Regions from separate parts of the Cryobacterium sp. TMT1-66-1 genome, predicted to be linked through region 2. Evidence: predicted binding sites of a transcription regulator. Region 2 holds the regulator's gene; each other region holds the start of a gene.
The links. The regulator HrcA, encoded in region 2, represses chaperone genes, less so after heat shock. The targets are predictions, from matches to a motif close to TTNGCACTCGNNNNNNNCGAGTGCNAA.
Positions count from the first base shown of each region.

Region 1: a site for HrcA is predicted at 2,746-2,772, ahead of groL (chaperonin GroEL). Genes of this name have one in related genera too.
Region 3: a site for HrcA is predicted at 2,738-2,764, ahead of groES (co-chaperone GroES). Genes of this name have one in related genera too.

Region 1 covers NZ_SOGP01000002.1:172,706-177,095, reverse strand. Annotated here, with positions in the region: gene E3T29_RS01705 (DUF3263 domain-containing protein) at 98-415, shown strand; gene E3T29_RS01700 (LytR C-terminal domain-containing protein) at 498-1,061, shown strand; gene E3T29_RS01695 (cold-shock protein) at 1,344-1,547, shown strand; gene E3T29_RS01690 (DUF3048 domain-containing protein) at 1,619-2,674, shown strand; gene groL (chaperonin GroEL) at 2,816-4,390, shown strand, end outside.
Region 2 covers NZ_SOGP01000023.1:242,872-247,261, reverse strand. Annotated here, with positions in the region: gene E3T29_RS17440 (HIT domain-containing protein) at 1-83, opposite strand, end outside; gene E3T29_RS17435 (16S rRNA (uracil(1498)-N(3))-methyltransferase) at 103-843, opposite strand; gene dnaJ (molecular chaperone DnaJ) at 845-1,951, opposite strand; gene hrcA (heat-inducible transcriptional repressor HrcA) at 2,018-3,037, opposite strand; gene E3T29_RS17420 (DUF4870 domain-containing protein) at 3,277-3,759, shown strand; gene E3T29_RS17415 (DUF4870 domain-containing protein) at 3,851-4,237, shown strand; gene hemW (radical SAM family heme chaperone HemW) at 4,260-4,390, opposite strand, start outside.
Region 3 covers NZ_SOGP01000011.1:224,193-228,582, reverse strand. Annotated here, with positions in the region: gene tsaD (tRNA (adenosine(37)-N6)-threonylcarbamoyltransferase complex transferase subunit TsaD) at 1-414, shown strand, start outside; gene E3T29_RS10150 (DUF4190 domain-containing protein) at 499-1,002, shown strand; gene E3T29_RS10145 (hypothetical protein) at 1,098-1,499, shown strand; gene E3T29_RS10140 (class I SAM-dependent methyltransferase) at 1,504-2,709, opposite strand; gene groES (co-chaperone GroES) at 2,835-3,131, shown strand; gene rarD (EamA family transporter RarD) at 3,229-4,179, shown strand; gene E3T29_RS10125 (ABC transporter substrate-binding protein) at 4,284-4,390, shown strand, end outside.

The sequences.
Region 1 (4,390 bases), on a different contig from region 2:
CCGTTCCGGGCGTGCCGGAGGCAACATTCAGCCGCCCGCAAATAGGATGAGCCCGTCGGATAACCCGTCGAAACTGCCCCGGGGGAGAGATAGATCAATGAGTGAGAGCACACCGGCCCCCGCGCAGCGCACCACTCTGCCCGCCGGCAGCGCCCCGATTTCGACCCAGCTCAGCGAGCGCGACGAAGCCGTGCTCGCCTTTGAACGGCAATGGTGGCGGCACGTCGGCGCCAAAGAAGAGGCCATCCGCGCCACATTCGGCCTCTCGGCCGCCCGGTACTATCAGCTATTAGGGGCACTGGTCGATTCACCGTTGGCGCTGGCCTTCGACCCGATGCTTGTGAACCGACTGCAGCGGATGCGTTCCGCACGATCCGAGGCGCGCGCCAGTCGTTCGCTGCCCACCCACGACTAGTACCTGACCGCTTTCCGCCAGAACCGGGCCGTTACACATCGCTCGATTCCGGCCTGGCTGGCCAACCAAGGATTCAATCACCATGGCGCGAAAATTTGCGAAAGACCGTTTCGACACCCACACGCATGCCCTCGACCGGGTGGGTGCTCACCGTGCTCCCGGCAAGAAGGGCCGCGGCTGGATCGGGTTCTGGTGGGCGCTCGGCGTCACCGTGCTGTTGATCGCGGTTGGCGTGGTCGGAATCTTCGCGATCAACAATCGCCTCGACTTCTCCAATATCCCGGGGCTGTCCTCGGCCAGCTCGACCCCGATCCCCACTGAGACCGTCATTCCAACGGCTGAAGCCACCGTCGACCCGGCGCTGACCGTGAATGTGCTGAACGGCTCCGCGGCGAACGGTGTCGCAGCATCCGTCAGCGACACGCTCACCGCCGCCGGCTGGGTGGTCAGCGGCACCGGCAACGCGAGCACAGACACCGAACCGACCACCGTCATCTACTACGCCGATGCCAGCCTGGAAGGCGCCGCCCGCGGCATCGCAGCCTCACTGCCCGGCTCGACGATCGTCGTTTCGTCCAATTTTGTTGACACAGGTGCCAGCCTGACCGTCGTCGTCGGCAACGACTACGTCATTCCTGCGGGCTGATCGTAACTCGAAACTGCCGACGTACTGGGCATTACCTGATTCGTCAAGCCCCTTTTCTTCTGCGGCCACTTCAGTATTATCTGGTTTTGGTCAAACATTTTGTTCGGGCAATACCCGCCCGGATCAAGAACGCTCGCCCAAGGTAACTTGCACCAGTAGGTAACTTGCAACAGAAGACTTGCTCTCGGGGATTTGCTGCTCGTTCAAAATGAACGCAGTCTCTGCGGCAGGGCCCGGAACAGCCAATGGGCCGTGCCGTCGAATTTGAGCAAGGAGTAACACATGGCGAACGGAACCGTTAAATGGTTCAACGCTGAAAAGGGTTTCGGCTTCATCACTGTCGATGGGGGAGGGCAGGACGTGTTCGTTCACTACTCCGCCATTGACATGAGCGGGTACAAGGTGCTCGAAGAAGGCCAGCAGGTCGTCTTTGAGGTCGGTGCCGGAGCGAAAGGCCCCCAGGCTGAATCGGTTCGACCGGCCTGACCCACCCCCTAAACGGGGTCTGTCCCCCACCTAACGCCGCCCGCTGCAACGGGCGGCGTTAGTGTTTACCGGTGACCAAGAAAAAGACAGCCCGCACCATTCGACCGCGAAAGACCGCGGGTCTGCTCGCTCTGATCGTTCCAGCATTGCTGCTGAGCGGATGCACCGGCAGTAGCGCGACGCCGACCAAGACGCAGACGGCCGAAGCGTGGACGTCGAACTATGTCGCCCCCGCCGCTACGGAAATCGCCCCGCTCAGCGGCCTGACCGTTGCGGTCGGGTCGTCGGCACATCCCTCCCTCGCGGCCAAGATCGACAACCACGTGGCCGCCCGCCCGCAGGTCGCGATCGACCGTACCGACCTGGTGTTCGAAGAGCTGGTCGAGGGTGGCATCACCCGATACGTCGCCGTGTGGCAGTCCAGCATTCCCGACCAGGTCGGCCCGGTGCGCTCGATCCGCCCGATGGACCCCGACATCATTGCGCCGTTCGGCGGCCTCGTAGCGTTTTCGGGCGGGCAGCAACGATTCGTCGACGCGATGAACGCGACCGGTCAAATCAGTGCCATCTTCGACTACGACACGACCGGGCTATTTTCTCGTTCCAAGGCTACAGCGGCCCCGCACAACGTTATCCTCGCGGCTTCCGAATTCGTCAACCGAAACGCGACCGTCGCACCGCCCACCCAGCAGTATGCCTATGCGCCCGCGCTCGCCGGGGCATCCGCTGTCGTGGACGGCACCCCGATCTCGGTGATCAACACCCGATTCTCCAACTCCAGTGCCCGCAGCTGGACCTGGAACGCCGAAGCCGCCGCATACCTGCGCGCGCAGGACGGCGCGCCCGATCTGACTCCGGAAGGCGCGCAACTGAAGGCAACGAACGTCGTCGTGGTGCGGGTGAACGTGACCGTCGACCAGAGCATCCCCAAGACCGAGCTGATCGCGTCGGGGGAAGCGTCGATCTCCAGCGGCGGAAAGACCATCGCGGCCACCTGGAGCAAGGACTCCCAGAGCATGCCGATCCGCCTCGTCGATGCCAATGGAGTGACAATTCGGCTGGCACCGGGCAATACCTGGTTTCAGCTCGTACCCAACGGCACCGGCTCGGTCGACCTCGTTCCCTGAGGGTCTGCAGATAGCCCGGCGTCACCCCCGATGCTCGCTTGCACTCTCGACCCCAGAGTGCCAGAATCGTTTTAGCACTCTCGTCATCTGAGTGCTAACCCCATCATCGTTTGGAACGTCCGGGAGGGACGAGTTACACATATGGCAAAAATCATTGCATTCAATGAAGAGGCCCGTCGTGGGCTTGAGCGCGGCCTGAACATTCTGGCCGACACCGTCAAGGTCACCCTCGGCCCGCGCGGACGCAACGTCGTTCTGGAGAAGAAGTGGGGCGCCCCCACGATCACCAACGACGGCGTGTCCATCGCCAAGGAGATCGAGCTCGACGACCCGTACGAGAAGATCGGTGCGGAGCTCGTCAAAGAGGTCGCCAAGAAGACGGATGACGTAGCCGGCGACGGCACGACCACCGCAACCGTTCTCGCCCAGGCCCTGGTTCGCGAAGGCCTGCGCAACGTCGCTGCCGGCGCCGACCCGATCAGCCTGAAGCGCGGCATCGAGAAGGCTACGGCCGCTGTCATCGCCGAGCTCGTCGCCAGCGCCAAGGAAATCGAAACCAAGGAAGAGATCGCCGCAACCGCGTCCATCTCCGCCGGAGACACCGAAATCGGCGCGATCATCGCCGAGGCCATCGACAAGGTCGGCAAGGAAGGTGTTGTCACCGTCGAGGAGTCGAACACCTTCGGCACCGAGCTCGAGCTCACCGAGGGCATGCGCTTCGACAAGGGCTTCCTGTCGGCGTACTTCGTCACCGACCCCGACCGTCAGGAAGCGGTCTTCGAAGACCCCTACATCCTGATCGTCAACTCCAAGGTCTCCAACATCAAGGACCTGCTCCCCATCGTGGACAAGGTCATCCAGACCGGCAAGCAGCTCCTCATCATTGCGGAAGACGTCGACGGTGAGGCCCTGGCCACGCTCGTTGTGAACAAGATCCGTGGCATCTTCAAGTCCGTCGCCGTCAAGGCTCCGGGCTTCGGCGACCGTCGCAAGGCTCAGCTGCAGGACATCGCCATCCTCACCGGTGGACAGGTCATCTCGGAAGAGGTCGGCCTCAAGCTTGAGAACGTCACCCTCGACCTGCTTGGTAGCGCCCGCAAGGTCGTCATCACCAAGGACGAGACCACGATCGTTGAGGGTGCCGGCGACGTCGAAGCCATCGCCGGTCGCGTCTCGCAGATCCGTGCCGAGATCGAGAACACCGACAGCGACTACGACCGCGAGAAGCTCCAGGAGCGCCTCGCCAAGCTTGCTGGCGGCGTTGCTGTCATCAAGGCTGGAGCCGCAACGGAGGTTGAGCTCAAGGAGCGCAAGCACCGCATCGAAGATGCGGTGCGTAACGCCAAGGCTGCCGTTGAAGAGGGTATCGTTGCCGGTGGTGGCGTTGCACTGATTCAGGCCGGCAAGACCGCATTCGAGGGCAAGGCAATCCTTGACCTCGTTGGTGACGAGGCGACCGGCGCGAACATCGTGCGCGTTGCCATTGACGCCCCGCTCAAGCAGATCGCACTCAACGCCGGCATGGAGCCGGGAGTTGTCGCCGACAAGGTGCGCAACCTGCCCGTCGGATGGGGCCTCAACGCCGCCACCGGCGAGTACGTCGACATGATCGCTGCCGGAATCAATGACCCGGTGAAGGTCACCCGCTCCGCGCTGCTGAACGCATCGTCGATCGCCGGACTGTTCCTCACCACCGAGGCCGTCGTCGCCGACAAG
Region 2 (4,390 bases):
TCGGTCTCGGCGACAATCGTCGCCGGAATCTCACGCGCGATGATGCGGCTGAAAATGGACGGCGGGGAACCGGAAGAAGACATGCCTCTATCTTAAGCGGCGCTACCAGCGGCCGAGCGTCGCGTTGAGGATGGCGAGAGCGGCTGGTCCGGCGGTCGACGTGCGCAGCACGGTGTCGCCAAGGCGCACCTGGGTGGCGCCGGCCTGCTCCAGCAGGAGTAGTTCGGCCGGGGAAATTCCGCCCTCGGGGCCGACGACGAGCAGAATGTCGCGGTCGTCGGTGGGCGGGGCGACCTCGGTGAGGCGACCGGTCGCGGTCGGGTCGAGAAGCAGCATCCGTGTCGTGACGGCCAGCAGGGCCAGCTGTTTGGTGCTGGCGAGCGGCGCGACGCCCGGCAGCCAGGCGCGAATCGACTGTTTGCTGGCCTCGCGCACGATCGTGCTCCAACGGTCGTGGCCCTTGGCGACTTTGGCGCCCTCCCACTTGGTGATGGAGCGCGCGGCGGCCCAGGGAATGACGCCGTCGACGCCGAGTTCGGTGGCGGCCTGAATGGCCAGTTCGTCACGGTCGCCCTTGGCCAGGGCCTGCACCAAGCGGATGCGCGGCGTCGCCGCCGCCGTCTCGCTCGCCTCGTCGACGCGCAGGGTCAACACCGCGGCGTCCGCCGTCAGCACCGTTCCCTCGAGCAGCAACCCGGCCCCATTACCCAGGCGGAGCCGGTCCCCTGGACGAACCCGGCTGACCGTGACCGCGTGCCGTGCTTCGGCGCCGTCGACAGAAACGACCTGCCCCGGGCGACACTGCGCCGCCCGGAGCGTTTCCTGCAGGTAGAAATGTGCCACGTTAGCCGAGGAACCGGTCGCGCAGCTTGGCGAACAAACCCTGCTGGTACTGGCTCAGGGTGGGTGCGGGGGCTGAATACCGGGCGGCGAACTGTTCGATCAGGTCGCGTTCCTTGTGGTCGAGCTTGGTCGGCGTGAGTACGTGGATGCCGATCTTGAGGTCGCCACGACCGCTGCCGCGCAGCTTGGTGATGCCGCGGTCCTTGATAGTGAGCACCTCTGAGCTTTGCGAACCGGGGCGAATCTCCACCTCGATGTCACCGTCGAGGGCCTTCACGGTGACGCTCGTGCCGAGAATGGCACTGGTCATTGGCACGTCGAGCGAGCACATCAGGTCGTCGCCATCACGGCTGAACACCTCGTGGTGGCGCACCTTCATCTCGAGGTAGAGGTCGCCGTTCGGGCCGGCCGCCGGGCCGGCCTCACCGCTCCCGGGCATCTGCAGGCGCAGGCCGGTGTCAACGCCGGCCGGGATGTCGACCGGAACCGTGCGGCGGGCGCGCACGCGGCCCTGGCCGGAACAGGTCATGCACGGCGTGGCGATGATGGTGCCGTAGCCGCGGCAGGATCCGCACGGGCTCGACGTCATGACGTTACCGAGCAGGGAGCGCACTGCGCGCTGGATGCTCCCGGTGCCGTGGCAGATATCACAGGTGATCGGTGACGTGCCGGGCGCGCAGCACGAGCCCTTGCAGGTGTCGCAGACGATCGCGGTGTCGACCTCGAGGTCGCGGTGCGTGCCGAAGATGACCTCGTCGAGGTCGAGCTCGACCCGAATGAGGGCATCCTGGCCGCGTTCGCGGCGGGAGCGCGGGCCGCGGCTGCTGCCGCCTCCCCCACCGAAGAAGGTCTCAAAGATGTCACCAAAGTTGCCGAAGTTCTGCCCGTCGAAGCCGCCGTTCTGGCCGCCGCCCTGGTCGTACTTCTGGCGCTGTTTCGCGTCACTCAGCACGTCGTAGGCGTGCGTGATGCTCTTGAACCGTTCCGACGCCTCGGCGCCGGGGTTCACGTCGGGGTGCAGTTCGCGGGCCAGGCGACGGTACGCCTTCTTGATTTGATCGGTGGTCGCGTCGCGGTCAACGCCCAGCGCTTCGTAGTGGTCAGCCAAAGGTGGCTCTCCTTGAGTTGTGATGGTTGTTCGAAATGATGAAGAGGCCGCCGGGCGGCCCGAGCTCTAGGTCTCGCCGAGCAGGCGAGACAGGTAACGGGCGACGGCGCGCACCGCCGCCATGTTGTTGGAATAGTCCATGCGAGTCGGCCCGAGCACGCCCAGACGGGCCAGGTTGCCGTTGGCCGTATAGCCGCTGGTCAGCACGCTCGCCTCCGGCAGGCCGAAGGCCGCGTTCTCGCGGCCGATACTCACCGACACGCCGTGCTGGTCGGTCTCCATCTCGCCGAACAGGCGCAACAGCACCACCTGCTCTTCGATGGCCTCGAGCACCGGGTAGATGCTGCCCGAGAAGTCCTCTTCGGTGCGAACGAGGTTGGCCGCACCGGCCATGACGAGCTTGTCCTGCCGGTTGGAACCGACTTGGTCCGCGAGGGTGCTCGTGATGAGGTCGACGATCGGCTGCAACGCTGGTGACCCCGGCCAGACGCTGGCGGCGAGGGCAGCGGATGCCTCGGCCATGCCGAGCCCGACCACGGCAACATTGAGACGGGCACGCACCTCGCCGAGTGTCTGCTCGTCGAGCGCGCGCGGCAGATCGATCACGCGCTGTTCGACGCCACCGGAATCGGTGATCAGTACCGACAGGATGCGGGTTTCGGTCAGCGGTACGAACTCGATGTGGCGAACTTTGGCGCGCGACAGAGAGGGGTATTGCACGAGCGCAACCTGGTGGGTCAGCTGCGAGAGCAGCCGCACACTGCGCACGAGCACCTCGTCGAGGTCGGCGGAGTGGCCGAGGAACGTTTCGATGGCCTGACGCTGTGCCGGGGTGAGTGGACGCAGATCAGCGAGGTGGTCGACGAAAACGCGATACCCCTTGTCGGTGGGTATACGACCGGAGGAAGTGTGCGGTGCCGCGATGAGCTCCTCTTCTTCGAGCAGGGCCATATCGTTGCGAATGGTGGCGGCGGAGACGCCGAAGGAGTGCCGGTCCACGATGGATTTGGAGCCGACGGGTTCACGGGAGGCAACGTAGTCCTGCACGATCACGCGCAGAACATCGAGGCCACGGTCGGAAACCATTGCACCCGCCTTCCTGATTCTTGAGGTAGAGCTTCGGCCCAACGGATGCCGCTCGCCTCGCGCGCCCTGGGCACCATGGAACGCAGGTTTGCCGGCACGCCGTTGGCACTCGCATCCACTGACTGCCAATCCTATCGCGACCGGCCGGGTTCCGGCTGAGTACACCCATTGCCAGTACCCCGAAATGAGCGTTTAATTACCGCTATACGCTCCCACCTCTTTGAGCGAAAGGCACGATCATGAGCGATCCACAGGCACAACCTCCCGGTGATTCCAACTACCGTGAGCCCAACGTCGGCCAGCCGCAATATGGCCAACCGCCGAACAGCCAGCCCGGTGCAAGTCCCTATTCCACGCCGGTCGTGGCGGCCCCGCTCTCGGAGGCCGACGATCGCCAGTGGGCTTCGCTGGCACACCTCGGCGGCATCCTGAGTTTTCTTCCGTCCCTGATCATTTGGCTGGTCTTCAAAGACCGAGGGCGCTTCACCAACACCGAGGCGAAGGAGGCGCTGAACTTTCAGATCACCCTGCTGATCGCCTATGTCGCGATCACCGTGGTGTCGACGTTCCTCGCCCTGGTCACGTTCGGCATTGGCGGGCTGCTCGCGGGCCTGGGCTGGATCGTCTGGCTGGCCGGGGTCATCTTCTCGATCATGGGATTTGTACAGGCCAAGGACGGAAAGAACTACCGGTACCCGTTCGCGGTGCGCCTGATCAAGTAGCGCCTCCTGGCTCCGACCGACGGCGGGGCGATTAGTCTGGAGGTCACTGGCACCGCCGTGCCAGTGACCGGCCGTACAGCGAGAGGCCCTCATGTCTGAGCAGAATCCGTACCAGTCCACCCCCGCCACCCCGATGAGCCCCGCGGACGAGAAGTTGTGGGCGACGCTGATCCACGTCGGTGGGATTATCTTCAGCGCGGCAGCCCTGGGTTTCGTACCGGCCCTCATCGGCTACCTCATGCTGCGCGATCGCGGACCGTTCATCCGCGCGCACACCGCGACCGCCCTGAACTTTCAGATCTCCCTCTTGATTTACGTGGCGGTACTCGTTCCGATCACGATTGTCACGATCGGCATCGGCGGCATTCTCTACATACCGCTCGCGATCGTGGCCGTCGTGTTCATGATTCTGGCGGCGCTGGCCGCGAACCGTGGACAGGGTTACACCTACCCACTCACGATCAAGTTCGTCAGCTAAGCCCCGCTTTAGTGGCTCAGCTCTAGTCGCTCAGCCGCCGCACCACGGCGTCGGCCAGCAGCCGTCCGCGCAGGGTCAGTTCGATGGTCCCGGCGAGGGCCGCTTTCGCGTTGATGAGTTCGTCGGCGATAAGGCTGGCCACCTCGATCCGGC
Region 3 (4,390 bases), on a different contig from region 2:
GCCGTGCACCGTTACGACTTCTCCTTCTCCGGCCTGAAAACCTCGGTCGCTCGCTTCGTCGAACAGCGCCAGGACGCTGGCGAACCCGTGCCGATCGGCGATGTCGCGGCCAGTTTTCGGGAGGCGGTCGTCGATATTCTGCTCACCAAGGCCCTCGCCGCCTGCGCCGACTACGGCGTACCGCGGCTGCTGCTCGGCGGCGGTGTCATCGCCAACAAGCGTCTGCGCGAGGTCGCCACCCAGAGAACGGATGCTGCCGGCATCGTTCTGCGCATCCCGCCCCTCTCCCTGTGCACCGACAACGGTGCCATGATCGCAGCCCTCGGTGCGCAGCTCATCATGGCCGGGCATGAGCCCTCAACGCTGCAATTCGGCGCCGATTCCACCCTGCCGGTCGGCCAGATTCAGGTCTGATCTGCCACAGAATTCGCCCACGCGCGGGCACACGGGATATTCTGGCTCTGCGACCCCGAACATTCCGCACGAAGGAGACCGCAGATGTCTGATCCCACCCAGCCCCCCGTCGATCCGACCAGCAGCGAACCGACCAGCAGCGGCCCGGCGAGCAGCGACCCGACGGGTTCGACTCCGGCCGACTCCAGCCTGCCGCCGGCCTACCCGGCCGCTCCGAGCTACCCGGCACCCGGCGCTCCGGCCGCTTCCGGATCTGGCCAGGCTCCCGCCTACGGGCAGCCCGCCGCGTATGGCCAGCAGCCGGCCTACGGCCAGAACCCCTACGGCCAGCAGAACCCGCAGGACAAGTACAATGTTCTTTCGATCATCTCGCTCGTCACCTCGATCCTCCTCATCTCAGTGGTCGGCATCATCACCGGCCACATCGCCCTGAGCCAGATCAAGAAGACCGGCGAAAAGGGACACGGGCTCGCCCTCTGGGGAACCATCCTCGGCTACGTCGGCCTTCTCGGTGGCGCTATCTTCGCCGCTTTCACGATCATTCTGCTACTCGCGGCGGCCTCCACCGGCACGAGCTACAACAACTAGCCACGCAGACGGCCCCGTCGGGGCCACGCGGCACGTTTCGATCGACAGGGGCCACCCCCCCACAAGCTGACCGTATGCGCGGCCAGAGGACAGCCATGACTACACCCCATCCGCACGACGAGACTTCGGCGCAGCTGCAGTATACGCGCCCTCCCGCGCCACCCGGCAGCCAGTTGGACTGGGCCTCGACGGTCACCGCTCCCACCGAGTTCGTGCCGTACAGCTACACCGAAGCCGAGGTGCAGCGCATCACCGGCCGCCGTCGGCTCGCGGTCTCCTCCGTCGTCTGTGGCCTTCTCGGTCTCGCACTCGGCGTGGTCGGGGTGTTTGGTCTACCGATCGCTCTCATTGCGATCACCCTCGCGCTGATCGCGCGCACCACCGAGAATCGGGCGCGCACGCTCTGGCGGAGTGGCCTCGTGAGCGGTCTCGTCGGGGTTCTGCTGGCGGCCGGCTGGATCCTCTACATCAGCCAGATCGTGCTGCCGCTGCTGTAATCCGCTACCGCACGCGCTCCACGAGCAGCGCCACGCGATGCCCGGCCGCCCTGGTCAGAATCAACGTTGCGGCTTCCGGTCCCTTCAGCTTCAGCCGGGTGCGCAGCGTCGCCGGATCAACGTCGACGCCGCGCTTCTTGATCTCGAGGGTGCCGATACGCCGCTCGAGCAGCGCCAGTCGCAGCTTCTTCTCGTCGAACGGGAGCGTTTCGAGCACCCGAAAAGCGCTCGCGAACGGCGTCGGTGTGAGCGTGTCGTTGGTCAGGTAGGCGATGCCCTCACTCAGCATGCGGGCATCCAGTGAACGGGCCAGATCGCCGATCAGGCGTGCCCGAATCACCGCGCCGTCCGGTTCGTAGACGTAGTTTCCGAGGCTGCCAGGTTCGACGTCTGCACTGTCGTCTGGAGCCGTCAGTTCGTGCCTCCCGTCTGCCGTCAGGAGCAGGGCCGACCGACGGATGCCGGGGCGCGCGAGGGCGCCGAACCACAGCCCCATCTCCACCAGCTGGCCGTCCACCGACACCCACTGCGCTTCGGCGTCGACCGGAATCTGGTCGCGGTCGTGGCCGGGCCCGAGCTTCATACCGAGCGGCAGCTTCGTCGCGAGCAGATAGGCGAAGTCAAGCGAGGGGGAGTAATCCTCGGAGCGGGTCAGTCGCGTCGTGTTGCTGTGCCCGCTCGTGCGGCGGGCCGGGTCCAGCCAGACCGCGTCGAAATCTTCGAGGTCGACCGTCTCGGCATCGGCCTGCAGCGCCGAGGCGTTCGGAAACGGCGCGAGGTTGAAGCTTGCTACGGTCGCCGTGACCTCGTCGGCATCAACGGCCACGACCGACAGATCCAGCGCGGCGAGGGCCATGGCGTCGCCGCCGATACCGCAGCCGAGGTCGGCGACCCGCGGCGTGCGGCCGAGCGCAGCGCCGAGACCATTGAATCGGCCCGCGTGCAGGGCGGCGACACGCAGCCGGGTGGCCTGTTCCAGGCCGGCCTCTGTGAAGAGCATCCGCTCGGCGAATTCACCGAACTTGAGGGCGGCTTTTGCCCGCAGCCGCGATTGGCTGAGCACGGCCGACACGAGTCCGGGCGCGTGCCCGGCCTTGCGCAGATCGCTCACGAACTTCAGCACGTCGCCGTGGGTGTCGTAGGGCGGCAGCGAGTCCAGCAGCCGCAAACTCGCGGGGGAAAGCAGCTCAACGAGTTCGGTTCGATCCATGCTGCAACGCTACCAAAATGACCCCCATCTGGCACTCACGTTGCGTGAGTGCCAGAACCCCCCTAAACTTCACTTGGCACTCTCGCTGTGAGTCTGCTAACCCAAATCTTAGAAAGAGGTCAACCGTGTCGGTCTCCATCAAGCCGCTCGAGGATCGCATCGTCATCAAGCAGGTCGATGCCGAGCAGACCACCGCATCAGGTCTGGTCATTCCTGACACCGCGAAGGAAAAGCCCCAGGAGGGCGAAGTTGTTGCAGTCGGCCCCGGCCGCATTGACGACAACGGCAACCGCATCCCCCTCGACATCGCCGTCGGCGACAAGGTGATTTACTCCAAGTACGGCGGAACCGAGGTCAAGTTCGGTGGCGATGACCTTCTGGTTCTCTCCGCTCGCGACGTGCTCGCCGTGGTCGTACGCTAACACCAAGCAGTCGGTCGTTCTAGACTGAAAACTCCCGGATAGCCCCGCTATCCGGGAGTTTTCTGCTTTCTTCACCTCTGCCGAGTCAAGGACCCTCATGTCGGATGCCGTAAGCCCAGTCGCGACGACCGGTACCGCCGCCGGCACGCATCGCTCCGGACTCATCTTCGGCGGCCTCTCCTACGCCCTCTGGGGTGTGCTGCCGCTCTACTTTCTGCTGCTCGCACCGTCGGGTGCCTTTGAGATCGTGGCCTGGCGGGTGCTGTTCTCCCTGGTCTTCTGCGTACTGATCATCACGGTGACCCGCACCTGGACGGTTCTCGGGCGGGCCCTCAGGCAGCGGCGCCTGGTATTGACCATGGGCCTGGCCGGGGTCTTCATCTTCATCAACTGGCAGACCTACGTGATTGCCGCGACCACCGGTCACGTGGTCGAAGCGGCCCTCGGCTACTTCATCAACCCGATCGTCACCGTGCTGCTCGGCGTCTTCGTGCTGCGGGAACACCTGCGCCGCCTACAGTGGGTGGCCATCACCATCAGCTTTCTCGCCGTGGTCGTGCTCGCCGTCGGGTACGGCTCACTGCCGTGGATCTCGCTCATCCTCGCTTTCTCCTTCGGACTCTACGGTCTGATCAAGAAGCGAGTGGGCCCGAGCGTCGATGCCGTCACCGGCCTCACCCTGGAGACCGCCTGGCTCGCACCGGTCGCCGTCATCCAACTGGTCGTGGTCTCCGGCATTTCCGGGCTCACCTTCGGCACGGTGTCGCCCTGGCATACAGCTGGCCTGCTCGCGGCCGGCATCATCACCGCGGTACCACTGCTGCTGTTCGCTGCCGCCGCGCGGCGCCTGCCGTTGACCGTGCTCGGGCTCATTCAGTTCGTGGCCCCGGTGCTGCAGTTTCTGGTGGGCGTGTTCATCCTGAACGAGGCGATGCCCCCCGAACGCTGGCTCGGTTTCGGGCTGGTCTGGGTTGCCCTGATCATTTTGACGGTCGACATGGTGGCCTCCGGCCGCACTCCCCGCCGCAGTACCCTCGAACCCGCCTAGCTTGCCCGGCCTGGCCCGGCCCCGGCCAGCCGATACGCTGAACCAACAGCACGCGCCAGCCCAGCCTACGCAGCACCGATTCAGCCCAGCACCAGAGGATCCACATGCCCCGTCGCCCCATGATCGCCGCCGTTCTGCTGCTTGCCCTGGCACTGACCGGCTGCACCGGTGCGCCGGCCGCCAGGCCGAGCCCGACCCCAACACTCGTCGC